DNA from 2 places in the Sphingomonas sp. BK069 genome. Region 2 is predicted to be linked to the other one. Evidence: riboswitches for the same ligand, from Rfam matches in the RefSeq annotation. Region 2 holds a riboswitch; the other holds the start of a gene.
The links. Region 2 has a riboswitch for glycine ahead of gcvT (glycine cleavage system aminomethyltransferase GcvT). Riboswitches for the same ligand answer to the same signal wherever they lie in the genome.
Positions count from the first base shown of each region.

Region 1 (14,807 bases), 1.3 Mb from region 2:
GGAACGGTTAACAACCCAGGCCGGATCCGCTCCGGCCACCCAAGGGCCGCAGGATGAGGGAGTTTCGTTGCTGAATGGCCTATTCTGACCAGAAGATGAGCGGAGGGAAGATCGGCGCGCTGGTGATCGTCGCGCTGATTCACATCGCTCTCGGCTATGCCTTCGTTACCGGCCTCGCGACAAATTTCGTCAAGAAGCAGGTTGAGAAGCTGAACACGTTCGACGTCGAGGAGCCACCGCCCCCGCCGCCGGACGAGCCGCCGCCCCCGCCGCCCGACGTGCCGATGACGCCGCCGCCGGTGGTGTCGCCGCCGCCGATCGTGCAGAATCCGAACCCGCCGCCCGTGACGGTCGCGACGGTTCCGACTCCGCCGCCGGTCTATGTGCCGTCGCCGGTCGTCGCACCGCCGGCGCCACCCGCGCCACCGGCGCCGCCGAACCCGATCAGCAAGGCGGCCGGTCTGAAAGGTAACCCGGGCCAGTTCTTCGGTGCCGACAATTACCCGCCCTCGGCCATCCGCGCCGGCGAGCAGGGGCGTGTCGTCGCCAAGCTGACCGTGGGAACGGACGGCCGCGTGACCGACTGTTCGGTGACGACGTCGAGCAACTCCTCGGCGCTCGACCAGGCGACCTGCCGCATTGCCAAGTCGCGCGTGCGTTTCTCGCCCGCGCAAGATGCTGCCGGCAATCCGATCGCGTCCAGCTACACCCTTCCGGTGCGCTGGGTGCTTCCGGAGAATTGATCCGCGTGAACGTGGCGACGCGGATGCGTCTGCCGACAACATTTTGGCTTAAGGAAGACGAAGAATGATCATCAACATCCTCGCCGCGGGTGGGGCCGCGGCAGCCGAGAACCAGTTCGGCCTGCAGCAGGCGCTCAAGGAAGGCGGCATCATCTCGCAGTCGGTGTTCACCATCCTGGTGATCATGTCGGTGGTGTCGTTCTACATCCTGTTCTCGAAGCTGTTCGAGCAGCAGAAGATCATCAACCAGGCGAAGCGCGTGCGCTCCAACTTCTGGACCAGCAACTCGCTGCGCGAGGGTTCGGCCAAGCTCGACAAGAACTCGGCGTACAAGCAGCTGGTCGATGATGGCCTGGCGGCGCAGGAGCAGCACTCGAAGCTGACCGATCCGATCGAGGCGCATGACTGGCTGCACGGTTCGCTGGCGCGCTCGGAAGCCGCGATCAACTCGAAGCTCGGCGGCGGTCTGGCGTTCCTGGCGACCGTGGGCGCGACGTCGCCGTTCATCGGTCTGTTCGGGACCGTCGTCGGCATCTATCGCGCGCTCATCAAGATCGGCGCGTCGGGCGATCCCTCGATCGACAAGGTCGCGGGTCCGGTCGGTGAGGCGCTCATCATGACGGCGCTCGGCCTGGTCGTCGCCGTGCCGGCGGTGCTGGCGTACAACTGGCTGCAGCGCCGCAACAAGTCGATCTCGGAGGACCTGTCGGCCTTCTCGAACGACGTGCTCGGCTTCCTGGCATCGAACGGCGCGGTGCGCCCGTCGCTCGGCACCACCCCGGCGAAGGCCCCGGTGAAGCCGGCCACGGCGACCGCGACCGCCGGCCAGGCCGGTGGCGTGCAGACCCGCCCGTAAGGCAAGGGTATAAGGCGGGGTCCCCTCGGTGCGACCCCGCCGATCACCGGCCGCCGCTCTGCCGCTCCGCGACGGAGCGGGGCGAGGCGGAACGAAGGAATAGGAAAGCCTGATCCATGGCGATGAGCGTTGGCGGTGACTCCGCTACTGAAAAACCGATGTCGGACATCAACACGACGCCCCTCGTGGACGTCATGCTGGTGCTCCTCATCATCTTCCTGATCGCGGTCCCGGTTGCCATCCAGACGGTGAAGGGCATCACGCTCCCCAACGTCCGGTTCGATCCGACCACGACCAAGCCAGAGAACGTCTCGCTGTCGGTCACCGCGGCGGACGGCGCCTGCAAGGTCTATTGGGGCGTTACCCCGGTGACCCACCAGGAGCTGCTCGATCGCGCCGTCGCGAAGCTGAAGGCCGAGATCGATCGGCAGGGCGGGCCGGGCAATCCCGACCTCGAGCTGCCGGAAGCGCACGTGCGTGCCGACGTCAACACGGACTGGCGCTGCGTGGCCGGAACGATCTACAACATGCAGATGGCCGGCTTCGCGAAGGTCGGATTCATCTCGCAGCCGAAGACCGGCGAGGCCGGCTGAGGCCGAGGGACAGGAGTAGCTGACATGGCAATGAGTGCAGGCCGCGACGATGGCGAGCCGATGATGGAGATGAACACGACGCCGTTGATCGACGTCATGCTCGTGCTCCTCATCATGTTCATCATCACCCTCCCGGTTCCGACGCACGCGGTGAAGGTCGACCTCCCGGTCAATGATCCCAACCAGCGCAAGCCCCCGGTGGACCCGGTCAAGAACAAGATCGCGATCGACGCGGCGGGCAGCGTCACCTGGAACGGCACGCCGGTGAACTCGACGGTGTTGCGCCAGTATCTTGACCAGTCGGCGGCGATGACCCCGGAGCCCGAGCTGCAGTTCCAGCCCGATCCGGCGACGCGCTATTCGGTGGTCGACCAGACGCTGGCCGACATCAAGCGCTCGAACATCACGAAGCTGGGCTTCGTCGGCAACGAGCAATTCTACAAGGAATTCTGAGTCGGTTTCCGGTTCGGTGAAGCGACAGGGCGGTCCCGCGGGGCCGCCCTTTCTGTTTGATCGCGGCGCGGTCAGCGCCTGCGCTGCGGGCGGAGTGGACCAACGGTCACGCCGAGCGGCGTAGCGCGGTGAGCGCGTGCGACGGCGCCGGCGTCGGCTCGTCGAGGCAGAAGCGGTCGATCTGTTCGGTCATCGTCCGTACCAGCGCGTCGAGCCGGCGCACCGCCGCGGTCGCCTCCTCAACCACCGCGACATTGTCCTGCGTCGTGCCATCCATCTGCGCGACCGCATCATTGACCTGCTGGAGACCGATCGACTGCTCGCGCGCGGCGTGCGAGATAGCGGCGACGAGCTCGGCGGCCTCGATCACGCGCGCTTTGATCCGCGCTAGCGCGTCGCCGGCTTGGTGACGAGTCCGACCCCGGTATCGACCTGGCGGACCGACGCGGTGATCCGCGCCTTGACGTCATGTGCCGCGTCGGCGGATCGCTGCGCCAAGGCGCGCACTTTGCTCGCCACCACTGCGAAGCCGAGCCCGGCGTCGCCGGCGCGTGCGGCCTCGATCCCGGCGTTGAGCGCGAGCAGGCTGGTCTGAAACGCGAAGCCGTCGATCACGCTGATGATCTCGCCGATCTCGGCGGATGATTGCTCCAGCGCGATCATCGCTTCGGTCGCGCGCCGCACCGTGTTGCCCATCTGCTCGGCGTCGACGCGTGCATCGGCGACCATGGTGTTAGCCACACCCGCGATGTCGGCGGTCTCCTGCACCGTCTGGGTGATCTCGTGCATGGCTGCGGCGGTGGTGGCGAGCGAGGCGGCCTGTCCCTCCGTGCGTCGCGAGAATCGTCCGACGCCGCGCGGAGCGTGTCCGCGCTGGTGGCGAGCTCGGCGGTGCTGCTGCGTACCGTCGCCAGCGCGGCCCCAATCGCCCCCATCGCCACGTTGAGGTCGCCGCCAAGCGTGGCGAATTCGCCCGCCATGGCCTGATCCACCCGTGCGCTGAGATCGCCGTGCGCGAGTGACGCGAGTGTACGACCGATCTGCTCGACGATCTGGCGCGCCTGTTCGCGCTTCGCCGCTTCCGCCAGCGCGAGCTGACGCTGCAGGTCGGCCAACGACTGCGCCATCTGGCCGATCTCGTCGGAGCGGCCTAGCATTGTCACGGTTACCGGCGCGTGCCCCGCAGCGAGCTCATACATGCTCAAGCGCCAGGATAACACTGCGCCGCGTGATGATCAGGCCGGCGACCAAACCACAGCCGGTGAGCAGCAAGACTGCCGCGATCAGCCTGCGGCCGGCCCGTAGCTCGACCGCCTCCGCGTCGGTGCGCAGCGTGCCGGTGCGGGCGGTGAGCGACTCGATCTCGGCGTCGGCGACCCTGGACGCAGCGCGCTCGGCGGGCCGAACCTCGCGATGCAAGCGCCGGAGGGCGCCGTGGCGATCGCCGCGCTGCGCCTGCCGCGCCACCGCCTGAAGTGCGTCGAGCACGCGGTAGGAGAGGGCGAAATAGCCTGGCGGCAGCGTGTTGCCGGCGCCGTGTCGGAGAGTCCGGAGGCCGGCCCGCATCGTGCGCGATCGTGAGGCGAACTTTCGCAGGATGATCGGCAGCTCGGCCGGTTCGTCCTCGGTGACGAGGTTGAGCGCGTCGCGCTGGAGCGAGCGGCTGAGCGACCGGATTTCACTGAGAAGGACCACACGGTCCTGAGTCGTCGCGGCGACAGCGTTGACGTCGTGTACCTGTCGCGCGGCGCACCAGGTGAAGCCGGCCAAGAGCCACAGCAGCGCCAACGCGCCGAGGAGTGGCGTGAGCAGGCGGGCGGTGACGCTGCGTTTCAGCAGATTGTCTCGATGCCGGTCGTGCGGTGATGTTGCGGGAAGGGACATGCCGGTGGATGAGGATGAGAATGTCACGAGCGGGTCCGTTCGGTTGGTCTCTTTCTCCGCGCGCTAGCTTTCCGGTCGATCTGGGGCAAATGGCTGTGAAGCTCATGTTGATAATGACGTTATGGAACGATGACTTCGATTTTCCATCAAAATGCGACCTGCCTTTCAGTATCGCGTCCGGGCTGTGACATAATTAAGAAGGGCGGGCATTCTCTAGTTACTTGGTTAAGCTGGACTCGCGACACGGAGGGTCGATCAGCTTGCACCGCGCTCACTTACCCATTTCAGTGATTACAAGAGGCGGGCGCCCCGCGCAGATCCCGTTGCATGGCTGTCAGAAAAGTGACATGATGCTGTCACAAAAACGTAACCGGGACAACTGTCCGGGGACATAGGAGATAGGATCATGCGCACCTCGGGATGGGTCGCCGTCGCCACGCTCGTCGCGCTCGTGGCCGGACCCGCGGCCGCCAAGGACCGGGTCGGCTACCAAGCGATCTCGGCCGGCAGCCTCGCTGAGGCGGAGCAGACGATCGACGCGGAGCGCGCGATCTTCCCGACCCGCCCCGAGCTGATGCTCAATCTCGCCGCCGTGTACGCGCGGACCGGACGGGTCACGCAGGCGCGCTCGCTCTATGGCCAGGTGCTGGATCAGGAGCCTGTCGCGATGGACCTGGCGGATGGCAGCGTGCAATCCTCGCACGCGCTCGCACAGCGCGGCCTGTCACGTCTGGGGTCGACGATCGCCTCGCGCTGACCCGCTGCTCACGTGTGCCCGTGGCGGCAAAATTACAGTAGTTACCGGTGCGCAACAGTCACGGCGGGTGTGTCGAGCGTTCTGCGACGACAACGGCATCTATCAGCGGAGCAGGGGCGCAAGCGCGCGCTCGCCTATCGTGGTCGGTTGATCGTACCGAAGGCGGTCACAGTGGGATCGCGGTATCTGCCAATACCGCTGGATCGATGCGGGCGCCCGCGCTGACCAGGGCTTTCCCGCGGGCGAAATCGCGCACCGCATTGACGCAATCCAGCGCGATCACCCGGCCGGCGCGGCGATAGATCACGCTGAAGCGGCGGTTCGCCGGTGCGCCACGAACGATCGCCTCGTCGTGCCCGGCGGAGAGTCCGACCGTCTGAAGCCGCAGGTCATATTGGTTCGACCAGAACCACGGCACCGCCGCGTACGGCTCGTCGGTTCCGGTCAGGTGTTTGGCCACGGTGCCGGCCTGGTCGGTCGCGTTCTGGACCGACTCGAGCCGCACCAGGGCACCGCCAGCGTAGGCGTTGCGGTGCGCGGCGGCATCGCCGATCGCGTAGACGTCGGGGAGGCTGGTACGGCAGAGCGGGTCGACGATCACGCCGTCACCGCCCTCGGCGCCGGCGGCGAGCAGCGGTGCCACGGCGGGGATCAGGCCGATGCCGACGATCACCATCTCCGCCGGGATCCGTTCGCCGTCGCCGAGGCGCACGCCCGCTGACGCACCGTCGCTCGCGACGACCGACTCCACCTCCGCGCCGAGTCGCACGTCGACTCCGTGCGCGCGATGCTCGGCCGCGTAGACGTCAGCGAGCGCGGCGCCGGCGACGCGGGCGAGCAGGCGCTCGCGCGCCTCGATCACGGTGACCTGGCGGCCCAGCGCGGTCAGTACTGCCGCCGCTTCCAGCCCGACATAGCCGCCGCCGACCACCGCGACTCGTTCCACGCGCGACAGTTCGGCGATCATGCGATCGACGTCGGCGCGGCAGCGGACGGTGTGGACACCCGCCAGGTCGTGGCCCTCGCAGGCGAGCCGTCGCGCGCTGCCCCCCGCCGCCCAGATCAATCGATGGTAGTCGATCACACGACCGTCCCCGAGGGTCACATGCCGCGCCGAGGCGTCGACCGCGACCACCGCCCGTCCCAGCAGCAGCGTGATGTCGCGCTCGTGCCAGAAGGTGGCAGGACGGATGAGCATGCGTTCGAACGCGCGCTCACCGGCCAGATACTCCTTCGAGAGCGGCGGGCGCTCGTAAGGGAGCTCGGGCTCGGCGCCGATCAGCAAGATGGTGCCATCGAAGCCGCGCTGGCGCAGCGCCGCGGCGGCCGCCGCGCCGCCGTGGCCGGCGCCGACGATCACCACGTCATAGCGCTGCCTGTCGTTCCGTTCGCCGTCGCCCACGCCTGCCTCCTCGTCCATGGCCGGCGTCCCGCATGCGGGATGCAGCGCGCGGGTGGCAAGCGCGCGTTGCGTTCGTCACCACGCGGGTGCTAGCCGCGGTGGGTGACGACATCGCCCGCATCGCCTGAGCCGTTCCCGACGCGCACGCAGCGCCTCCGCTCCGCCACCGACGTGGCGCACCGTCGACTCGATGATACGATCATGGCGCTCGACCCTTTCGGCGATCGCTCGCGGTACGCGCGCCTGCTCGCGATCCACCGCGACTTCCACGCGCTGATCGCGCCGCTCTACGCCGCACCGAGCCTCGCCGCGCTAATCCCCGACCTGGCCGCCCGCGCGCGCCTCTCGGCGGTGGAGCAGGATGCCGCCGACCTCCACGTCCCGCTCGCGCCGCCGCCGCCGCCGCGCTTTGCCGCCGAAGTCGCGCCGGACCGCGGCACCGCGATCGGCTGGCTCTATGTCGCCGAGGGGTCGAGCCTGGGCGCGGCGATCCTGCTCAAGGCGGCGATGACGCTGGGCCTCGGGCCAACCTTCGGCGCGCGCCACCTCGCCGGCCATGCCGACGGCCGCGCGCGCCACTGGCGCAGCTTCACCGCGGCGGTGGACGCGGTCGCCCTGTCGGCCGGGGAGGAGGAGCGCGCGGAAGAGGGCGCGCGCGAGGCGTTCGACGCGGTCGCCGCGCTGGTGCGACGCGCCGCGCCGTAACGCACCGTTTCGTTTCGCCGCGCTTGCCAGCGTCCGCCCGCGCCGCCACCTCCTCCCGGTAGCGAGGCGCCGACGGCGCGGGAGTAGCACATGAAGAAGATCGGTTTCCTGTCGTTCGGCCATTGGTCGCCGACGGCGCAGTCGGCGACGCGCTCGGCCAGCGACGTGCTGTTGCAGTCGATCGAACTGGCTGAGGCGGCCGAGCAGCTCGGCGTCGACGGCGCTTACTATCGCGTCCACCATTTCGCACGGCAGCTCGCCTCGCCGTTCCCGCTGCTCGCTGCCGTGGGGGCCCGCACCAAGCGGATCGAGATCGGCACCGGCGTGATCGACATGCGCTACGAGAACCCATTCTACATGGCGGAGGATTCGGGTGCGGCCGACCTGATCGCGGGCGGGCGGCTCCAGCTCGGCATCAGCCGCGGCTCGCCCGAGCAGGTGATCGAGGGGTGGCGCTACTTCGGTTATGCGCCGGGCGAGGGCGAGAGTGACGCCGACATGGGGCGCCGTCACGCCGAGGTCTATCTCGAGCTGCTGAAGGGCGAGGGGTTCGCCCAGCCCAACCCGCGGCCGATGTTCCCCAACCCGCCGGGGCTGCTGCGGCTCGAGCCGCACCCGGCGGGGCTGCGGCGACGCATCTGGTGGGGCTCGGCGTCGGACTCGACCGCGGTCTGGGCGGCGCGGCAGGGGATGAACCTGCAGAGTTCGACGCTGAAGAAGGACGAGAGCGGCGAGCCGTTCCATGTCCAGCAGGCGCGCCAGATTCGCGCCTATCGCGCGGCCTGGGCCGAGGCGGGACACGACTGGGCGCCGCGCGTCTCGGTGTCGCGCTCGATCTTCGCGCTCGTCGACGATTGGGACCGCGCCTATTTCGGCCAGGCCGGCGGCGACGATCAGGTCGGCGTGATCGACGCCATGCGCGCGGTGTTCGGCCGCTCCTACGCCGCCGAGCCGGACCGCCTCGTCGAGCAGCTGCGCGCCGACGAGGCGATCGCCGAGGCGGACACGCTGCTGCTCACCGTGCCCAACCAGCTCGGCGTGGACTATAACGCGCACGTGCTCGAGGCGATCATGACTCATGTCGCGCCGGCGCTCGGCTGGCGCTGACCCACTCCGACGAGACGCGCGTGCCGCGGTGGCTTGACCGTTACGGCAGGGTGCGGGATAGCGTGCGCGTCGACGTGGGAGAGACCGGGCAGATCCGGCACCGAAGGAGCAACCGCCCCGGAAACTCTCAGGTAAAAGGACCCGCCGGCGCCAACATCTGGAGAGAGGCGCGGCGACGCGTCCGCCGACGGGATAGCGATCTCAGGCACAAGGGACAGAGGGGCATGGGCCGCGGCGAGCGGTCGGGGAGAGCGCGTGCCGACCGAGTCCCAGATGCTGCCGCTCGATCGCGGCGCGACACGCCCGATCAGCGTGGCCGAGCTGTTCACGATCGGCGTTGGCCCATCGAGCTCGCACACGGTCGGGCCGATGCGCGCCGCGCACGACTTCGCCGAGCGCGCCATCGCGGGCGAGCGCGCGCCGCGTCATGTCAGCTGCGCGCTGTACGGCTCGCTCGCGCTGACCGGGCGCGGCCACGCCACCGACACGGCGACGCTGCTCGGGCTGGCGGGCTGGTTGCCCGAGCGGCTCGACCCCGACACCGCGCCCGCGATCGTCGCCGCGGTCCGGGAGACCAAGCGGCTCTCGCTCGGCGGTGCGCGGACGATCGCGTTCGACGCGGAGGACGACCTCGTCTTCCACCCGCGCACGTTCCTGCCGCAGCACCCCAACGGCATGTGCTTCACCGCGACCTATGACGATGGCGCGACGCTGGAGGAGACCTATTTCTCGATCGGCGGGGGCGCGATCCTGCGGCTCGGCGCGCCGCCGCTCGCGCACAATATCGCGGTGGCGCATCCTTTCTCGTCGAGCGCCGAGCTGCTGGTGCGCTGCGAGGAGACCCGGCTCAGCATCGGCGCGCTCGTCCGCGCCAACGAGGAGGCATGGCGCTCGCCCGCGGAGAGCGACGCCTTCCTCGACTCAGTGCGCGACGCGATGAGCGCCTGTATCGACCGCGGCATCGCGCAGGAAGGCACGCTGCCGGGCGGGCTGCGGGTGCGCCGCCGCGCGCGGGCGCTGCACGAGTCCCTGTCGCGGTGCGGCCCGGAGGATCGCCCCGCCGCGGTGTTCGAGTGGGTCAGCCTGTGGGCGATCGCGGTGAACGAGGAGAATGCCGCGGGCGGCCGTGTCGTCACCGCGCCGACCAACGGCGCGGCGGGCGTGCTGCCCGCGGTGCTGCGCTACTACGAAGAACTCGTGCCGGGTGCGACGCGGGCCGGCGCGCGTCACTTCCTCTACACCGCCGCGGCGATCGGCATGCTGTATAAGAAGCGCGCCTCGATCTCGGCCGCCGAGATGGGGTGCCAGGGCGAGGTCGGCGTCGCCTGCTCGATGGCGGCAGGCGCGCTCGCCGCGGTGCTGGGCGGCACCGACCGGCAGGTGGAGAATGCCGCCGAGATCGGCATGGAGCACAATCTCGGGCTCACCTGCGACCCGATCGCCGGGCTGGTCCAGATCCCGTGCATCGAGCGCAACACGATGGGTGCGGTCAAGGCGATCAACGCCGCCTATCTCGCGCTGCGCGGCGACGGCAGTCACGTCGTCAGCCTCGACGCGGTGATCGAAACGATGCGACAGACCGGCGAGGACATGCGCAGCCAGTATAAGGAGACCAGCCTCGGCGGTCTGGCCGTGAATGTGGTCGAGTGCTGACAAGGGGCGGAGTCCGCGCTGACCTCCGCGATCAGTTCACCGCCATCAGCTGCGACGGGTACGGCTGCGCCAGCGCGACCGCGTCCTCGAACGGACAGCTGAGCCAGCGTTCCTCGTCCTCCTCGTGGAGCAGCACCGGCATCGCCTTGGGATGGATCGGTGCGACCAGCGGGTTGGGTGCGCACGTCAGGAAGGCGAACACCGCGCCCTGCTCCGTCGGGCGCCACACGCCGGCGAAGCTGACGATCGCGCGGCTCGGCACGTCGAACCAGTGGAGCGGGAGCTTGCCGTCCGCTGCGCGGTGCTGGCCATACTCGCTGAAGGCGGTGAAGGGCACCAGGCAGCGCCGCCGCGGGTTGGCCAGCGCCGAGCGCCAGAAGGGCGAGGTGTAGTTGCGGACGTTGGTGATCTTCTTGGTGAGCAGCACGGGCCTGCCGGTTGCCTTGTCGATGCGCTTGCCCGGCACCTGGTGCGGGAAGCCCCAGGCCATCGCGTCGAGCGCGCGGCCGGCGTCGGTTTCGCGCACGACATAGGCGGGGCGGTCAGGGAAGAGCTCGGGCGGCGGCACTTCGAGGTCGGGCGGGAAGGGCACCGCGACGCCGTAGCGCGTTGCCAGTGCGATCTGCGCCTCGGTCATACGGTAGCGGTTGCACATCGCCGGCAGGCTGCCCGATCGCAACGATCTCAGCAACATATCGCGGGCGCTCGCCACCCGGCAGCTCGACGTTCGCGCCTCTGAGCCGCCTTCGGACACCATCGCCGGCGCACGAGATTAAGCGATGAGTGGCGCAGCGCGCGCGTCACGCCCGCACACCGTGATGCATGTTGTGGCGCGACCTTGATCCAGGTGTATCCCGTCAGGTGACGGGAGACGCCATGTTCAATCCGCTCGCGGCGAAGCTGAGCAGCTTCACCGATCTGGCCGACGGCGACGTGGCGGCGCTCGACGCGCTGTTCGGCGCCCCGGTGACCGGCCACGCCCACAGCGACGTGATCCGCGAGGGCGATCGTCCCGAGCAGGTGATCCTGCTGCTGCGCGGCTGGGCGTGTCGCTACAAGGTGCTCGAGAACGGGTCACGACAGATCGTCGCCTACCTCGTGCCCGGTGATCTGTGCGACCCGCACGTTTTTATCCTAGACGTGATGGACCACAGCATCGGGCTGTTGACCGACGCGACCCTCGCCTTCATCTCGCGCGAGGCGATCATCCGCCTGACCGACTGCTGCCCCAAGATCGCGCGCGCTCTGTGGTGGTCGACCCTGGTGGACGAGGCGGTACTGCGACATTGGCTGGTCAACCTCGGCCAACGCGACGCCTTCGACCGCGTGGCCCATCTGTTCTGCGAGTTGTGGGACCGGATGCGGCAAGTGTGCCTCGACGCGGGCGACGCGCTCGAGGTCCCGCTCACGCAGGAGCAGCTCGGCGACACCATGGCGCTCACCACGGTGCACACCAACCGGGTCATCCAGCGGATGCGTACCGAGGGCCTCATTTCCGTGACCAGGAAGATGATCCGCGTGCACGACATCGAGCGGCTGCGCGCGATGTGCGGCTATGATCCGACCTACCTTCACCTGCGCCGGCGCGCGTAGCCGCTGCGGCCGAGCGGCAGCGCGCATCGAAGAACGCGCTGCCGCGTTGAAGGCTGATGACCAGGCAAGATACGCTCGACGTGAACACCGCGACGGCAGACCAGTTGGACGCGGTCCCAGGTCTGCGGGGGCACGGCTTCGAGATCGTCCGCTATCGCGAGGAACGAGGCCGCTTCACTGACCTTCGCCAGCTCGACGAGGTTCCCGGGCTGAGCGGCAAGTGCGACGATAGCCGCGCGTCGTTGACGGTCGGTAACGGCTGACGCGCGGGCCTACATCCAGCGGTCCCGGCGTGCCCACTTCGACGCTGGTCACGCCGGACAATCGTTACCTCGTGGTGCGAGGGCGGCTGTGGCGGCGCTCCGATCCGCGCCTCTCCGAGCAGGAGCGGGAGCGCCTGGTGGGTGAGTTGATGACGGCACGCCGCGCGGTCGCCGTCGCGCTGCGCGCCGGCCACGGCGAGGCGCTGCGATCGGCACGCGCAGGCGTCCAGGCAGCGAAGGTGGCGCTGGGCGAGCGCGGACCGCTCTGGTGGGACGATGGTGCCCCCAATTACACCAGACGCATGGCGCGAAACACGCCCTATGCGAGCTGGTACGAGAGTGTATTGGCGTGATATGCGCGCGGCTGACTCTCCCTCTGGCGCGGCGCGGCACGACGTCACACGGGGTGGCACAGGTCGTCGTCGTCGCTCGGCGTGCGCGGTTCACGTCCTCACACCATAGCTGTGCCAGCAAGGTGGACGGGGGTACGCTGCCGGATCGGCCGAACGGCGGTGAGAGGGATGCGGTGAGATAAGGCTGTGGTCGGGGAGACAGGATTCGAACCTGCGACATCCTGCTCCCAAAGCAGGCGCGCTACCAGACTGCGCCACTCCCCGACGCGGTTGCCGGCCTAGTCGCCGCGGCGCGGCGACGCAAGCTCGGGCGGACAAGCGAAGGGGCACCCGCGGGTGCCCCTAGCCGATCCCGACGCTTCACCGGCTCCAGCGCTCAGCGCGTCGCCGGTTCGGCCGCGACGTTGCCGGTGTTGCCCGCATCGTCGCCGAAGTTCGTCTCAGCACCGGCGAGCATCGCCGCGGCACTGTCGTTGGCGGCGGCCTCGGCCATCGCCTCGAGATTGTCGGCGCGACGCTCGAGCGCGTCGGCCATCATCTCGGTGTTGTTCCCGATCGAGGCGGGTTCGGGGTTGCGGTCGCACGCGGTGACGCCGAGCGGCGCGACAGCGGCGAGCAGCGGAAGCAGCGAGCGCCTCATCCTCCCGAACCCGACCCGGTCGATCACATGTTGTGCGCGGCGTCCTCGCCGGAGTCGCGGACATTGTCAGCGGCCGAGTGGATGTTCTCGGCAACCGCCTCGGCATTGTCCTCGGCGAACGGGTTCGCGGTGGTGTTCGACATGTCGGCGACGTTGCTCGCGAGCGCGTCCATGTTGTCCGCCATCATGTCGGCGTTGTTCTCGACCGCGGCGGCCTCCGGCGACTTCGAGCAGGCGGCGACCGACATCAGCGACGCGGCGGCGGCGACGAGCAGGATCTTCTTCATCTGAATGCTCCCAAGCATCATAAACCATTCGCGGCCGACCCCAACGCCGTCGCGAACGCTCGCCATACCCTACCGCCGCGGGGGGTCAATAAGCAAAATTCATCTCTCCGAAAGGTTGCGACGAACGGTGACGCCTGCCGCAGCTCCTCGCGCTCACGGCCGCGGCACCGGCCCGATCTCCTCCGGCGCGTCGGCGACGACGGCGAGCATCGTCGTCCAGGCCGCGACATTCTGCCGCAGCTGCTCGGGATCGACCCGCTCGAGCGTGTCGTCGGGCGTGTGGTGCGTGTCGAAATAGCGCAGGCCCGATTGGTTGAGGTCGACTCCGGCGACGCCCGTGGCGATCGTCGCGGCGATGTCGGTGCCGTCGCCCGCCTTGCCCGCGCCACGCACGATGCCGAGCGGCGAGAGCGCGCTGGCGAGCCGGTCGCCGACCGCCGCGGCGCTCTCCGGCAACGAGGTCTCGAAGCGCCACACGCGGTCGGCGCCGAAGTCGCTCTCCGCCGCGATCGCGTGGCGCTCCTTGCCATGGCGCTCGGCATAAGCCGCGCCGCCGAGGCCGCCGACTTCCTCCGCGCCGAACCAGACGACTCGGATCGTGCGCCGCGGGCGATGGCCGCTGTCGAGGATCCGCTTGGCCGCGGCGGCGGTGATCGCCACGCCACTGGCGTCGTCGATCGCGCCGGTGGCGAGGTCCCAGCTGTCGAGATGGCCGCCGACCAGCACCACGCCCGCATTGGGGTCGGTGCCGGGCACCTCGGCGATGACGTTGCCCGACTGGCTCGGGCCGGGCGAGCGCGGGGTGAGCAGCAGGTGCATCCGGATCGGCTGGCCGCGCTTGGCCATGCGCTCGATCAGCGTGGCGTCGGGCACCGACAGCGCGGCGGCGGGGATCGGCTTCACGCCGTCGGGAAAGTCGGTCGTGCCGGTATGCGGCAAGCGGTGGGTGTCGGTGCCGATCGAGCGGATCACGATCGCCGCCGCGCCCTTGCTCGCCGCGACGCCGGGGCCGTTGAAGCGCGTGACGCCGTTGGCGCCGTAGCCCGAGCCGTCCTGCGTCGGCTGCATGCTGTTGCCGACATAGGCGATCTTACCCGTGAGCAAGCCCGCCGGCGCGGCCACAAGGTCACCATAGGTCGAGAACACGACCAGCTCGGCGGTGATCCCCTTGGGCGGGGTCGCGGCGGAGTGGCCGAGCGCGACCAGCTTCAGCTTCTGCGGGAACGGCGTGACGATCTCGGCCTCTTCCTCGCCGCGCAGCCACAGCGGCATGGTGAAGGGCTCGGCGCGGACGTTGCTGAAACCCAGCGCGGTCAGCTTCTTCACCGCCCAGTCGCGCGCGCGCGCCTCGGCGTCGGTGGCGGCGAGGCGCTGGCCGATCTCGGTCGTCAGCCCCTCGACCAGCTCATAGGCGAGCTCGTCCTTCAGCGCGGCGTCGCGCAGCGCTGCCACCTCGGGCGCCACCGCGGCGGGCGCGCGCGGTACCGCGTGCTGCGCGGCGGCGGGCGCGGCGAGCGC
Region 1 is NZ_JACHZH010000001.1:313,783-328,589, forward strand. It holds gene FHY02_RS01525 (energy transducer TonB) at 75-743, shown strand; gene FHY02_RS01530 (MotA/TolQ/ExbB proton channel family protein) at 808-1,599, shown strand; gene FHY02_RS01535 (biopolymer transporter ExbD) at 1,716-2,192, shown strand; gene FHY02_RS01540 (biopolymer transporter ExbD) at 2,217-2,645, shown strand; gene FHY02_RS01545 (hypothetical protein) at 2,752-3,015, opposite strand; gene FHY02_RS01550 (methyl-accepting chemotaxis protein) at 3,033-3,434, opposite strand; partial or broken gene FHY02_RS23405 (hypothetical protein) at 3,785-3,844, opposite strand; gene FHY02_RS01560 (hypothetical protein) at 3,837-4,529, opposite strand; gene FHY02_RS01565 (tetratricopeptide repeat protein) at 4,936-5,286, shown strand; gene FHY02_RS01570 (NAD(P)/FAD-dependent oxidoreductase) at 5,453-6,706, opposite strand; gene FHY02_RS01575 (biliverdin-producing heme oxygenase) at 6,791-7,393, shown strand; gene FHY02_RS01580 (LLM class flavin-dependent oxidoreductase) at 7,484-8,500, shown strand; glycine riboswitch at 8,566-8,652, shown strand; gene FHY02_RS01585 (L-serine ammonia-lyase) at 8,774-10,153, shown strand; gene FHY02_RS01590 (SOS response-associated peptidase) at 10,185-10,847, opposite strand; gene FHY02_RS01595 (Crp/Fnr family transcriptional regulator) at 11,030-11,746, shown strand; gene FHY02_RS01600 (helix-hairpin-helix domain-containing protein) at 11,803-12,009, shown strand; gene FHY02_RS01605 (hypothetical protein) at 12,039-12,362, shown strand; tRNA gene FHY02_RS01610 (tRNA-Pro) at 12,550-12,626, opposite strand; gene FHY02_RS01615 (hypothetical protein) at 12,739-13,002, opposite strand; gene FHY02_RS01620 (hypothetical protein) at 13,026-13,289, opposite strand; gene FHY02_RS01625 (M20/M25/M40 family metallo-hydrolase) at 13,443-14,807, opposite strand, start outside.
Region 1: it holds a riboswitch for glycine, as region 2 does, so the genes downstream of both, FHY02_RS01585 (L-serine ammonia-lyase) here and gcvT (glycine cleavage system aminomethyltransferase GcvT) in region 2, are expected to answer to the same signal.

Region 2 (14,807 bases):
CGGTACACCTCGAGCATCCGCAGCGTCTCCTCGCGCGCCTCCTCTGCCGAGGCGTGGGCGGTATGCCCCTCCTGCCACAGGAACTCGGCGGTGCGCAGGAACATGCGCGTGCGCATCTCCCAGCGGACGACATTGGCCCATTGGTTGATTAGCACCGGCAGGTCGCGCCACGACTGCACCCAGCGCGCGAAGGCGTGGCCGATCACCGTTTCCGAGGTGGGGCGGACCACCAACGGTTCCTCCAGCTTGGCCTCGGGATCGGGCACCAGCCCGCCCTTGCCGTCGGCGATCAGGCGATGGTGGGTGACCACCGCCATCTCCTTGGCGAAGCCCTCGACGTGCGCGGCCTCCTGCTCGAAATAGGAGAGCGGGATGAAGACGGGGAAATAGCAATTCTCGTGCCCGGTCGCCTTGATGCGATCGTCGAGCAGGCGCTGGATGCGCTCCCAGATGCCATAGCCCCATGGCCGGATCACCATGCAGCCGCGCACGCCCGATTCCTCCGCCATATCGGCCTCGGCGATGACGGACTGGTACCAGGCGGCGAAGTCGGCCTCGCGCGTGACGGGGAGAGCATGCTTGATCATCGCGCGCCCGTACACGCGAAGCCGGGCGCGCGTAAACCGCCGCGTCGCGGGGCTCAGCTGCCGCGATAGGTCGAGTAGCCATAGGGACTCACGGCGACCGGCACGTGATAGTGCGCGGCGGCGTCCGTCACGCTGAAGGTGAGCGTGATCTCGGGGAAGAACGGCTTGGCCGCTTCGTCGGGGTAGCGCGCCATGTCGAACGTGAGTCGGTAGATGCCGACCCCGATCGTCGCGGGATCGCCGATCCGCCGCACGCGCCCGTCCGCGTCGGTGTTCGCCTCGCCGACGCGCTCCCAGCGACCGGCCGCCGACCGGCGTTCGAGGCTCACCGGCACGCCCCTCCCTCCTGTCCCGCGCGCCAGATCGAGCACATGAGTCGACACCTCGGCGGCGCGCGCCGGCGCCGCCGCGAGCGTGAGCGGCACCGTGACGATCACGGCGAAGGATCCGATATGACGCATCGAGAGCATAGGTGTTCTGCCTGACGTGGAGCAACATACCGGTAGCTCGCGAGGCATCGCTTCGTTCCGAGGTCGTTCCGTCGGCGAGGCGTCGCACTTACGTCACCAACGCGCACCGAAAGCCGCTATGGCGCCGCGCGTGGCATCCGATCGCATCCTGCTCGCCGTCGCGCTGCGGCTCACCTCGGTGGCGCTGTTCGCGCTAATGAACACCTGCATCAAGCTGGCTGAGGCGGGCGGCGCGCATCTCGCCGAGATCCTCTTCTGGCGTCAGTGCGGCGCGGCGCTGCTCGTCACCGCGGTGGTGGGCGTCGGGCCCGGGTTCGCGACGCTGCCGACGCAACGGTTCGGGGCGCATCTCGCGCGCGCGACCGTGGGGCTCATCTCGATGGCCTTCACCTTCTACACGCTGACGGTGCTGCCGCTCGCCGAGGCGACGACGATCGGCTTCTCGATGCCGATCTTCGCGACCGTGCTCGGCGCACTCGTGCTGAAGGAGCCGACCGGATGGCGCCGCTGGGCGGCGGTCGCGGTCGGCTTCGCTGGCGTCGTCATCGTGGCGCAGCCCGGCGGCCATGAGATCCCGCTTTACGGCGCGCTGAGCGGGCTGCTCGCGGCGGTGCTGACCGCGGTGGTGACGATCCTGCTGCGCACGATCGGGCGCACCGAGAGACCGCTCACCACCGTCTTCTGGTTCTCGACGCTCTCGCTGGTGCCGCTCGGGATCGCCTACGCGATCTGGGCGCAACCGCACACAACGTGGCTATGGGTTGTGCTGCTGTCGTGCGGCCTGTTCGGCGGCGCAGCGCAGGTGGCGATGACGAGTTCGCTCACCTTGGGGCCAGTCTCCGCGGTCGTGCCGATGGATTATACGTCCCTGCTATGGGCGACGTTGCTCGGTTGGCTGGTGTTCGACCACCTCCCCGACCGAGCGACCTGGGTCGGCGCGCCGGTGATCGTCGCGGCGGGGCTGTATATCGTGTGGCGCGAGCATGTCCGCCGCCGTGAGGAGACGCGGCAGGCGACGGCGCAGGGGATTGGCTGAGCGACGACGTCGGTTCGGACGAGAAGCGGCGTCACCCGCGCCTGAGACGCGCCGGTCCGGATCGATCCGGAGAGATGATCAGGCGCCATGTGACGGCCGCGATCGCGACGGCGACCGCGCCCGGCACGCACAGGAACATCCCTTGGCTTGCCGGCGAGAGCACGAACATCGCCGGCCCGGCCAGCGTCAGACCGACGAAGGCGCCGCAGCAGAGGTAATCGCGTCTGCGCTTGCGCGCGCCTTCCACCAGCAGAAGCGCCAGTAAGAAGCAGATGATGAGCGCTATCGGGTCCCACGCACCCGACGCGGCGGCCCATATCCCACGCCAAGGCGCGACGGTGTTCGCGGAGGTCAGCGGCTCTCCGCGCGCCATGGCCGCGAGATCGCGTCGGAGCAGATCGAGTGTCTTGGAGGGTTCTGCCGCGGTCACCCAGGACAGACAGCCCAGCAGATAGGCAAGCCCTTGCGCCGCCAGCTCCCGCCAATCGATCGAGATCCTCATCCTTCATTGTAGCAACGACGTGGCGCAGCATGCGCCAACGTCGCCGCCAAAGACCGCGGGTACGCTCGCCGGTCTGCCTGCTACTCCGCCGCCTGCGCCTCCGCCAACTTCGGCTTCCACACCAGCACCGGCTTGCGCGCCGCCAGCGTCTCGTCGAGCCGCGCGCGCGGGGCGAAATGCGGTGCGGTCTTGAGCGACTCGTCGCCCGCCTTGGCGCGCTCCGCCACCGAGCGCAGCGCGCCGATGAACTGGTCGAGCGCCGCCTTGCTCTCGGTCTCGGTCGGCTCCACCAGCATGGCGCCGTGGACGACCAGCGGGAAGTACATGGTCATCGGGTGATAGCCTTCGTCGATCAGCGCCTTGGCGATGTCGATCGTGGAGAAACCCGGCGCCATCCCGCGATCCGAGAAGATCGCCTCGTGCATGCACGGACCCGAGCCGGCGAACGGCGCGTCGAGCGTGTCCTCCAGCCGGCGCAGCACGTAATTGGCGTTGAGCACCGCGTCCTCGGCGACCTGGCGCAGCCCGTCCGCGCCGTGGCTGAGGATGTAGGTCAGCGCGCGCGTGAACATGCCCATCTGGCCGTGGAAGGCGACCATGCGGCCGAAGCTGTCGGCGTGATGCTCATCCGCATTCTCCTCCTCGACGAGGCGGAACTGGTCGCCGTCGCGCTCGACGAACGGCAGCGGTGCGAACGGCGTCAGCGCCTCGGAAAACACCACCGGCCCCGAACCCGGCCCGCCGCCGCCGTGCGGGGTGGAGAAGGTCTTGTGCAGGTTGATGTGCATCGCGTCGACGCCGAGGTCGCCCGGTCGCACCCGCCCGACGATCGCGTTGAAATTGGCCCCGTCGCAATAGACGTAACCGCCCGCGGCATGCACCGCGTCCGAGATCGCCTTGAGGTCGCGCTCGAACAGGCCGCAGGTGTTGGGGTTGGTGATCATCACCCCGGCCACGTCCGGGCCGAGCCGCGCCGTGAGCGCCGCGGTGTCGACGCGCCCCTCGGCGGTGGCGGGGATGTCCTCCACGCTGAAGCCGGCGAAGGCCGCGGTCGCGGGGTTGGTGCCGTGCGCCGACTCGGGCACCAGGATGACCTTGCGGTGCCCCTCGCCGCGCTTCTTCAGCGCCGCCTTGATCGCAAGGATGCCGCACAGCTCGCCGTGCGCGCCCGCCTTGGGGCTCATCGCCACCGAGTGCATGCCGGTGAGCGTGACGAGCCAGTGGGCGAGCTGGTGGATCACCTCCAGCGCGCCTTGCACCGTGTCGATCGGCTGGAGCGGGTGGACGTCGGCGAAGCCCGGCAGCCGCGCCATCTTCTCGTTGAGCCGCGGATTGTGCTTCATCGTGCACGAGCCGAGCGGGAAGAGGCCGAGATCGATCGCGTAATTCTGCCGGCTCAGCCGCGTATAGTGGCGCACCGTCTCGGGCTCTGACAGGCCCGGCAGCCCGATCGGGTCCTTGCGCGTCAGGCCACCCAGCCGCGAGCCCGCCACGTCACCCGCGGCGAAATCGACGCCCGTCGTCTGGTCGTCGCCGATCTCGAAGATCAGCGGCTCCTCCAGCATCAGCGCCTTGTTGCCGGTGAAGGTCGCACCCGCCGCGTCGCCGCGGCCCGCGGGCGCGGTCGGCTTCCAGCCGCTCTGGTTGATCGTCATGCCAGCACCTCCGTCAGCGCCGTCGCCAGCGCCTCGATATCCTCGTCGGTCACCGTCTCGGTCACCGCCACCACCAGGCCGTTCTCCAACGCCGCCTCGCCCGGGTAGAGCCGCCCGAGCGACACGCCCGCGAGCACGCCGCGCTCTGCCAGCGTGCGCACCACCGGCCGCGCTTCCTGCCCGAGGTCGAGCGTGAACTCGTTGAAGAAGGCGTCGTTGATCACGCGCACGCCGGGCACGCGCGCGAGCCGGTCGGCGGCGCGGCACGCGGTCGCGTGGTTGATCCCGGCGAGCCGGCGCAGCCCCGCCTCGCCCAGCAGGGTCATGTGGATCGAGAAGGCCAGCGCACACAGGCCCGAGTTGGTGCAGATGTTGCTGGTCGCCTTCTCGCGGCGGATATGTTGCTCGCGCGTCGAGAGCGTCAGCACGAAGCCGCGGCGCCCGTCGGCGTCGACGGTCTCGCCGCACAGTCGGCCGGGCATCTGGCGGACATATTTGTCCTTGCAACCGAACAGCCCGACGTATGGGCCGCCGAACTGGAGCCCGACGCCGAGCGACTGCCCCTCGCCGACAACGATGTCCGCGCCCATCTCGCCCGGCGCGCGCAGCGCCCCCAGCGCGACCGGCTCGGTCACCACCGCGATCAGCAGCGCCTTGTTCGCCTGGCAGGCCTCGGCGAGCGGCGTCAGGTCCGCGACGCGACCGAGGATATCGGGATATTGCACGACGACGCACGAGGTGTCCGCGTCGATCGCAGCGATCAGCTGGTCGACGTCGGTCTCCGCGGTCAGCGCGGGCGCGCCGGTCTCGAGCAGGTCGCCGGTGTAGCGCGCCATGGTCTTGGCGACCGACACGTAATGCGGGTGCAGCCCGGACGAGAGCAGCGCCTTGCCGCGCCGCGTGATCCGCCGCGCCATGCCGATCGCCTCCCAGCAGGCGGTCGAGCCGTCGTACATGCTGGCGTTGGCCACGTCGGTCCCGAGCAGGCGCGCGACCTGCGTCTGGAACTCGAACAGCATCTGCAGCGTGCCCTGCGCGATCTCGGGCTGATAGGGCGTGTAGGCGGTGAGGAACTCGCCGCGCTGGATCAGATGATCGACCGAGGCCGGCACGTGGTGGCGATAGGCGCCGGCGCCGAGGAAGAAGGGCACCTCGCCCGCGACGGTGTTCCTGCGCGCCAGCGCGGTCATGTGGCGCTCGACCGCCAGCTCGCTGGCGTGGAGCGGCAGGTCGCGCACGGGGCCGTCGAGCCGCGCGGACTCGGGCACGTCGACGAACAGGTCGTCGATCGAGGAGGCGCCGATCACCGCGAGCATGTCGCCGCGGTCGGACGGAGTGAGAGGAAGGTAGCGCATGGTCTGGTCTCTCCCGCCTCCCCTCGGGGAGGGGTTCCGCCCCTCCCGCGCGGGAGGGGCGTCACATCACAATTTAGCGACGAAGGCGGCGTAGGCGGTCTCGTCCATCAGCGCCTCGAGCTCGCTCGGATCGCTGAGCGTCAGCTTGAAGAACCAGCCCTCGCCCTCGGGATCCGAATTGACCAGCGACGGCTCGTCGGCGAGCGCGGGATTGCCCTCGGTCACCGTGCCCGACACGGGCGCATAGACGTCCGACGCGGCCTTGACGCTCTCGACCACCGCCGCCTCGTCGCCCTTGCTCAGGCTACGACCCGAGTCCGGCGCCTCGACGAAGACGATGTCGCCGAGCTGGCCCTGCGCATAGTCGCTGATGCCGACCGTGCCGGTCTGGCCCTCGACCTCGATCCACTCGTGATCCTCGGTGAAATATCGGCTCATCTCACTTCACTCCTCGGAAGTAACGGTGGGGAACGAACGGCATCCCGGTGACGGTCGCGCGGTGCGGCTTGCCGCGCTGCGACAGCGTCACGCTGGTGCCGGGCGCGGCGAGCGCCGCGGGAACATAGGCCATGGCGATCGGCGCCCCGACGGTCGGCGCGAAGCCGCCGCTGGTGACGCGGCCGACGGTAGCGCCGCCATCGTCGACCACGGTCGCACCCTCGCGCACCGGCTGGCGCCCCTCGACGAGCAGCCCGACGCGGCGCAGCGCCGGTCCCGCCTCACGCTCGGCGAGCACGCGCGCGGCGCCGGGGAAGTCGGCGGCCTCGCGGCGGCGCTTGGCCAGCGCGAAGCCGAGGTCAGCCATCACCGGCGTGGTGGTGGGATCGAGGTCGTGGCCGTACAGCGGCAGCCCCGCCTCGAGCCGCAGCGAGTCGCGGGCGCCGAGGCCGATCGGCTTGATCTCGGGCTGCGCCACCAGCGCGTCGGCAAGCGCCACCGCCGCCTCGGCGGGAACCGAGATCTCGACGCCGTCCTCGCCGGTATAGCCCGAGCGGCTGATCCACAGCTCGTGACCCTGCCAGTCGAACGCGCCCGCCTGCATGAACACCATGGCGTCGACGCCGGGGATCAGCCGCGCCACCGCGGCGACCGCCTCCGGCCCCTGCACCGCGAGCAGCGCATGCTCCTCCATCAGGTTGAGTGTGATCTCGTCGGGCAGACGCTCGATCATGTGCGCGACGTCGTCGTATTTGGTCGCGCCGTTGACGACCATGTAGACGCGGTCCTCGGCCTGCGGCGTCAGCATCAGGTCGTCGAGCACGCCGCCCTGGTCGTCGAGCAGCAGCGAGTAGCGCGCCTTGTTGAGCGGCGCGTCGCTGATCGCCGCGGGCATCAGCGCCTCGAGCGCGGCGGCGACGTTCGACCCCGTGATGCCGAGCTGGCCCATGTGGCTGACGTCGAACAGCCCGGCATGCTCGCGCGTCCACAGATGCTCGGCCATGATGCCCTCATACTGGACGGGCATGTGGTAGCCGGCGAACTCGACCATGCGCGCGCCGCGCTGGCGGTGCCAGGAGTCGAGCGGGAGGGCGAGGATCTCGATCGGCTCGAGCTCGTCGTCGCTCGGGAGGTCGGTCGATGGGGGAACGGAGTCGCTCATCATCATGTCCGTGCGTGCGAGGGCGAATCGCGCCGGTCACCCGGCCTGATCCGTTTCCCCCTCTGTCACGGGACCTGAGAGCTTTCCCCGCGCACGCGCGGGTTACCCCTTCGGTGGGAGGCGCCTGCCCGAGACATGCGCCGCCGCTTTCCAGAGCGTCGATGAAGGCCGGCGCGGTCCCTGCTGCCTGAGAGATTCCGGGGTGGTTGCTCCTTCGGCGGCGGCTACCGGCCTGCAAGGCCCGCCGCACTCTCCCGCGCCTGCCCATGCCGGTCGCCCGGCATCGACGTGTCGCCGCTCTACGGCAAGCGCCGCCCGAGTCAATCGCGTTCGCGGCGCGCGACGGTCGCCGCGCGTCGGAGCCGCGCCCGTGCTAAGACGTTTGCACCACAGGAGAAGGAGCAACTCGCATGGACACCGCCACCTCACCCGCCGTCGACCGCATCGCGCGCGTCCTCGCCGGTCAGCATCTCAGCGCCAACGGACACGGCCAGTCTGAGTCGGCCTCTGCGCAGGTCGAGGCGACATGGAAGGACTATCGCGACGACGCGATCGCGGTGCTCCACACGCTGCGCGCGCCGAGCCCGGCGATGGCGGCGGCGGGCGATGTCGCGGTGTGGGAGCGGATGGTGCTCGCCGCGATCGCGGAGGCGAAACCGGGTATCGTGATGTGAGAACGGCGTCAGACGCGACCGCGGGCGATCTGATCGCCACCTGACCGCGCTGGGCTGAGACGCCGGCCCAACAACAGGCGCTCACTGACGCCAAGCCGTCGTTCCCGGTGCTTAGTGGCCAGGTGCGACGGGGGGAGGTGATCCGTCGCTGCTCGCCGTCAAGCGCGGGCCAGTGTTCTTCTGGCGGACGATCGCTCCACCGCCGCCGACACGCCCAGCACCGCCAGCCCACACACCGCCAGCGCCGCCCCGACATAGCCCGTCGAGGTCCAGCCATAGCCCGCCGCGATCACCATCCCGCCGAGCCACGGCCCCAGCGCGTTGGCGGTGTTGAACGCCGAGTGATTGAGCGCCGCCGCCAGCGCCTGCGCGTCGCCCGCCACGTCCATCAGCCGGGTCTGGAGCACACTGCCGAGCGCGCCGCTCACGCCGATCGCGAACATCGCCAGCAGCACCGACCAGAGATGCGGCGCCGCCAGCGGCCACAGCAGCAGCGCGACAAGCGCCCACACCAGCACCGCCGCCGCGGTGGGCAGCAGCGCGCGATCGGCGAAGCGCGGCACGACAATGTTGCCCAGCGTCATGCCCACGCCGAAGCTCATCAGCGCGAACGGTACCAGCCGCGGCCCGACCTGCGTCACCGCCGCCATCGTGTCGGCAAGATAGGTATAGACCGCGAACATGCCGCCAAAGCCGATCGCGCCGATGCCGAGCGTGAGCCAGACCTGCGCACGGCGCAACGCACCGAGTTCGCGCAGCGGGCTGGCGGCGGGGTCGCCGCGGTCGCGGGGCGCAAAGGCAGCGACCAGCGTTGCGGTCAACGCCGCGAGCGCCGTCACGACCACGAAGCACGACCGCCAGCCGAGCACCTGTCCCATAAAGTTGGCGAGCGGCACGCCCACGATCGTCGCCACGGTCAGCCCGAGCATCACGCGCGCCACCGCCTGGGTGCGCTTGCGCTGCTCCACCAGCGAAGCGGCGACCAGCATCGCGATGCCGAAATAGGCGCCGTGCGGCAGCCCCGCCACGAAGCGCGCCAGCATCATCGTCGCGTAGCTCGGCGCCAACGCCGAAAGCAGGTTGCCTACCGCGAACAGCGTCATGAGCGCGATCAGCAGCGTGCGGCGCGCCATCCGCGCGCCGAGCACCGCCAGCGTCGGCGCGCCGACCACCACGCCCAGCGCATAGGCGCTGATGACATGGCCCGCGGTGGGCGCGTCGACGTGCAGGCTCCGCGCCATGTCGGGCAGCAGGCTCATCGTCGCGAACTCGGTGGTGCCGATCGCGAAGCCGCCGACCGCGAGCGACAGATGGATCAGCCCGACGGGCGCGTGGCGCACGTCGGCGACGGCGGTCGCCATGTTATTTCCCCGGTTGCGATGCTGTACCGGCTCAGCTGGCGATTGTGCAGTGCAGCGTCAAGGGATCAGCGCGCCGGCACGACGACGCTCACGCCGGTGGCGTCAGCTTCAGCAAGCGTCCCTGCCCCTTCTCGCCGCCGTCCTCGAGCACCCAGATCGCCCCGTCCGGCCCCTGCTCCACCTCGCGGATGCGCGCGCCCATGTCCCACTGGTCGCCCTTGCCCGCTGAGGTGCCGTCGAGGTGAACGCGCAGCAGCGACTTGGACGAGAGCCCCCCGATGAAGGCGTCGCCGCGCCACTGCGGGAACAAGCCGCCCGAGTAGATCATCAGCCCGCCGGGCGAGATCGACGGGTTCCACCACACCTTGGGCGCCTCATAACCGTCGCCGGCGCGATGATCGGGGATGTCGCGGCCGTCATAGTGCGTGCCGTTGGAGGCGTTCGGCCACCCGTAGTTGCGTCCCGGCAGGATCAGGTTGACCTCGTCGCCGCCCTTGGGGCCCATCTCCTGCTCCCATAGGCGACCCGCGCGATCGAACGCGAGGCCGAGCAGGTTGCGGTGGCCGTAGCTCCACACCTCGGGGAGGAAGCCCTGCGCCGCGAGCGGGTTGCCGGGCGCAGGCCGGCCGTCCGGGGTGAGCCGCAGCACCTTGCCGAGCGCCGCCTGCTTGTCCTGCGCAGGCGTGAACTTCTGCCGCTCGCCCGCGGTGAAGAACAGATGCTGGCCGTCGGGGGAGAAAGCGATCCGGCCCGAGAAATGGCCGTCACCGTCCACCAGCGGGGTGGCGCGGTAGAGCGTCTCGACACCGGACAGCTGCTCCGCCCCCGCCGCCCCCGCGAGCGTGCCGCGCGCGAGCACCACGCCCTTGCCGCTTTGTCCGGCCGCCGAGTAACTCAGATAGACGCGGTGGCTGCGCGCGAAATCGGGGGCGAGCACCACGTCCATCAGCCCCCCCTGCCCCGCCGCGCTGACCGGCAGCGTCGCGACCGTACGCCGCGTCGCGCCGTCGGCGGCGACCAGCAGCAGCTGTCCAGCCCTCTCGGTGACCAGCATGCGGCCGTCCGGCAGGAAGGTCATCGCCCAAGGCGAGTCGAAGTCGGCCACCGGCGTGATCGTAAAGGGCGGCGTCGTCTGGGCGAGGGTCGGCGCGGCATAGGCCAGCGGCGCGGCGGCGAGTGTCGTGGCGATGCGACGGCTGATCATGGCGTATCTCCCCTGCGCCGGAGGACAGCGTCGCCCGGCCTTGGCCCTGCCTAGCCGGACGCGCGCGTGCGCTGAAAGCCTCGAGCGACATGGCCACATTTAGTTACACGATCGCCGCGGCCGCTGTCGGCGCGCGCGATTTTGTCCGTACACCACCCTGCCGCTTGCGACCGCGCGGGGAGGCCGCTATATCCGCGTTGCTTTCTCTTACATCGCGAGGTGCAAGGGGCTGCGGGGCTCGCTCCGCGGCGGCAACCAACGCATGTCCGGCAGGTGCACTTGAGCGACAACGACTCCCTCTACCGACTGATCGAACCCGAGGCGCAGGCGCTCGGTTTCGCGCTGGTGCGCGTGCGGCTGTTCGGCAAAGGGGACGAGCGCACGCTCCAGGTGATGGCCGAGCGCCCCGACACGCGCCAGCTCACCATCGACGACTGCGCTGAGCTGTCGCGCCGGCTGTCCGACATGCTCGACCAGCTCGAGGCCGAGGGACGCGACCCGATCGAGGGCGCGTATCGGCTCGAGGTATCGTCGCCCGGCATCGACCGGCCGCTGACGCGCCGGCAGGACTTCACCGACTGGGCGGGCCATGAGGCGCGCATCGTGCTCACCGAGCCGGTCGACGGGCAGAAACAGTTCAAGGGCGATCTGGAAGGGATCGACGCCGACGGCCAGATCGCGATCCGCCACTCGCGCACGCACGAGCTGGCGCGCGTACCCTTCGCGCTGATCGCCGACGCCAAGCTGGTGCTCACCGACCGGCTGATCGCCGCGACCGTGCCGCTCTCGATGGAGGGCGCCGACGAAGAGATAGAGGACATGTCCGCGGACGCGGACGCCGATACCGAAGAAGAGGAATCGAACTGATGGCCACCGGGGTCACCGCCAACCGTGCCGAGCTGATCGCGATCGCCAACTCGGTCGCGTCGGAGAAGATGATCGACAAGGCAATCGTCATCGAGGCGATGGAGGACGCGATCCAGCGCGCCGCGCGCACCCGCTACGGCCAGGAGATGGACATCCGCGCCAAGCTCGATCCCAACAACGGCGACCTGCGGCTGTGGCGCGTCGTCGAGGTGGTCGAGCTGGTCGACGACATCTACAAGCAGGTCGACGTCACCGGCGCGCAGAAGCTCCAGCCGGGCGCGAGCGTCGGGGACTATCTGGTCGACCCGCTGCCCCCGATCGAGTTCGGCCGCATCCAGGCGCAGGCCGCCAAGCAGACGATCTTCCAGAAGGTGCGCGACGCCGAGCGCGAGCGCCAGTATGAGGAGTTCAAGGACCGCGCCGGCGAGATCATCACCGGCGTCGTCAAGCGCGTCGAGTTCGGCCATATCGTCGTGGACCTCGGCCGCGCCGAGGGCGTGATCCGCCGCGACGCGCAGATCCCGCGCGAGGTGGTGCGCGTCAACGACCGCATCCGCTCGCTGATCCTGAAGGTGGTGCGCGAGAACCGCGGGCCGCAGATCTTCCTCAGCCGCGCCCACCCCGACTTCATGAAGAAGCTGTTCGCGCAGGAAGTGCCCGAGATCTACGACGGCATCATCGAGATCAAGGCGGCCGCGCGCGATCCCGGCAGCCGCGCCAAGATCGGCGTGATCTCGCACGATTCCAGCATCGACCCGGTCGGCGCCTGCGTCGGCATGAAGGGCAGCCGCGTCCAGGCGGTGGTGCAGGAGATGCAGGGCGAGAAGATCGACATCATCCCCTGGTCGCCCGACACCGCCACCTTCGTCGTCAACGCACTCCAGCCCGCCAACGTCGCGCGCGTGGTGATCGACGAGGAAGAGGATCGCATCGAGGTGGTCGTCCCCGACGACCAGCTGAGCCTCGCGATCGGCCGCCGCGGCCAGAACGTCCGCCTCGCCTCGCAGCTCACCGCCAAGGCGATCGACATCCTCACCGAGACCGATGCCAGCGAGAAGCGCCAGCAGGAGTTCGTGAAGAATTCCGAGCTGTTCCAGAACGAGCTCGACGTCGACGAGACGCTGGCGCAGCTGCTGGTGGCCGAGGGCTTCGGCGCGCTGGAAGAGGTCGCCTATGTCGAGCTCGACGAGCTCGCCGGGATCGAGGGCTTCGACGAGGATCTCGCGCAGGAGCTGCAGAGCCGCGCGCAGGAGGCACTCGACCGCCGCGAGCAGGCCGCGCGCGAGGAGCGCCAGGCCTTGGGCGTCGAGGACGCGCTGGCCGAGCTGCCGTATCTGACCGAGGCGATGCTGGTCACGCTCGGCAAGGCGGGAATCAAGACGCTCGACGATCTGGCGGACCTCGCCACCGACGAGCTGGTCGAGAAGAAGCGCGCCGAGCCGCGCCGCCGCAACGACGACGCGCCGCGCCGCGACTCGCGCAACGACGGTCGCGGCAACGGCGGCGTGCTCGGCGAGTACGGGCTGAGCGACGAGCAGGGCAATGAGATCATCATGGCCGCGCGCGCGCATTGGTTCGAGGACGAGGACGGCGCGGCGGGCGAGAGCGCCGACGCCGAGAGCGCCGGCGACGCGGGCGCCGAGCAGGAGACGCAGGCCTGATGCCGTTCGTCTCGATCCGATTGGCGGGCAGCGCGACGCGCGAGCAGAAGGCGGGGATCGTGGCCGATGTCACCTCCTCGCTGATGACGCGGCTGGGTAAGAACCCGGCCGCGGTGCAGGTCGTGATCGAGGAAATATCAACCGAGAATTACGGCGCGGGCGGGCAATTGCTCGCCGACCGCGACGCGGGCGCGGCGGGTGCGGCGTCTTCCAGCCAGGGAGACGCGCATGCGGCACCCGGGCAATGAGACTCTAGGCGGTCTCGCGCAGTCGCTGGCTCACCCGTCATCCCGGCCTTGTGCCGGGATCTACCGTGCCGCGCGCCCGCCGGCGGAGGCGCACGCGGACAAGTGGGCCCCGGAACAAGTCCGGGGTGACGGCGCGAGTTGGGCTGACCGACTCTCACCCGCGCAGCGGCGGCAAACCCAGACCGGCTGCCAGATCATCCCAATGCGGATTGTCGCGCTCGATGAGGTTGAACTTCCACTGACGTGGCCATCGTTTGATGCGCTTCTCGGCGGCGATCGCGTCGACCATCATCTCGGCCGTCTCATACCAGACGAGCCGCGTCACTTCGTATCGCTTGGTGAAGCTGTCAGCGTTTCCGCAAAGATGCTGCGCGACCCGCGCCGCCAACGCCGCCGTCACGCCGACGTACAGAGTGCCATGACGCGCGCTCGCCAGCAGGTACACGCAGGGCACGCGTTCGCGCATCGATGGGCCTCCCTCTTCATTATAAAGGAGGCGCGCGCATGAGCGAACCCGTCCGCTCCTGCATCCTCACGCGCGAGCGTGCCGATCCGGCGCGGCTCGTCCGCCTCGCGCTTGCCCCGGACGGGCGCGTGCTGCCCGACGTGCGCGCCAAGGCGCCCGGGCGCGGCGCGTGGGTCGGCGTCGCGCGTCCCGAACTCGAACAGGCGATCGCCAAGGGCAAGCTGCGCGGCGCCCTCGCGCGCGCGTTCAAGACCGGCGAGCTGACCGTCCCCGACGATCTGCCCGACCTGATCGCCGCCGCGCTGGAGCGGAACGCGCTCGACCGACTCGGGCTCGAGGCGCGTGCCGGCACGATCGCGACCGGCGCCGAGCGGATCGAGACCGCCGCGCGCTCGGGAAAGCTGCACGCGCTGTACCACGCCGCCGACGCGCGCGAGGACGGGCGCCGCAAGCTAGCCCAGGCGTGGCGCGTCGGCAGCGATCGCGAAGGAAGTGACCTCAAGGGCTTGGCGTTGCCGGTCGAGCGCCCCATATTGTCGTTGGCGCTGGGCCGCGAGAATGTGGTACACATCGGCGTCATAGACCGCACCGCGGCCGGACGATTGGGCGAAGCGCTCGACCGCTGGCTGCACTTTATCGGCCCTGAACTGACCTCCGCACCTTGCGCTACGGCCGCGCAAGGCGCATCGGCGCCCGGCACCGCCGGGCCCGCTTCGGCCGTGAGATTGCACGAGGAATTTGAGTGAGCGAGACCGACAACGACAAGCCGAAACTCGGGATGCGCGCGCCGCTGGGGCTGAAGCGCACGGTCGAGACCGGCAAGGTGAAGCAGAGCTTCAGCCACGGCCGTAGCAATACGGTGGTGGTCGAGGTGAAGCGTCGCCGCGTGCTCGGTCCGCAGGGCACGCCCGAGCCGACGCAGGCGCCGACGCCCGAGCCGATCGCCGCCACTCCGGCGCCTGCCCCGGCGCGCCCCGCGCCGCGCCCGCCGGTCTCCAACGAGACCGCGCAGGAGCGTCAGGCGCGCTTGCTGCGCGAGGCCGAGGACCAGCGCATGCACGCGTTGGAGGAAGCGCGTCGCCGCGAAGAGGGCGAGCGCCAGCGCGCGGTAGAGGACGAGC
Region 2 is NZ_JACHZH010000001.1:1,592,729-1,607,535, forward strand. It holds gene FHY02_RS07670 (aminoacyl--tRNA ligase-related protein) at 1-587, opposite strand, end outside; gene uraH (hydroxyisourate hydrolase) at 641-1,048, opposite strand; gene FHY02_RS07680 (DMT family transporter) at 1,176-2,093, shown strand; gene FHY02_RS07685 (hypothetical protein) at 2,125-2,595, opposite strand; gene gcvPB (aminomethyl-transferring glycine dehydrogenase subunit GcvPB) at 2,676-4,250, opposite strand; gene gcvPA (aminomethyl-transferring glycine dehydrogenase subunit GcvPA) at 4,247-5,605, opposite strand; gene gcvH (glycine cleavage system protein GcvH) at 5,672-6,043, opposite strand; gene gcvT (glycine cleavage system aminomethyltransferase GcvT) at 6,045-7,205, opposite strand; glycine riboswitch at 7,258-7,369, opposite strand; glycine riboswitch at 7,370-7,472, opposite strand; gene FHY02_RS07710 (hypothetical protein) at 7,616-7,879, shown strand; gene FHY02_RS07715 (MFS transporter) at 8,038-9,240, opposite strand; gene FHY02_RS07720 (PQQ-dependent sugar dehydrogenase) at 9,329-10,444, opposite strand; gene rimP (ribosome maturation protein RimP) at 10,724-11,311, shown strand; gene nusA (transcription termination factor NusA) at 11,311-12,972, shown strand; gene FHY02_RS07735 (4-oxalocrotonate tautomerase family protein) at 12,972-13,220, shown strand; gene FHY02_RS07740 (GIY-YIG nuclease family protein) at 13,375-13,686, opposite strand; gene FHY02_RS07745 (DUF448 domain-containing protein) at 13,725-14,432, shown strand; gene infB (translation initiation factor IF-2) at 14,429-14,807, shown strand, end outside.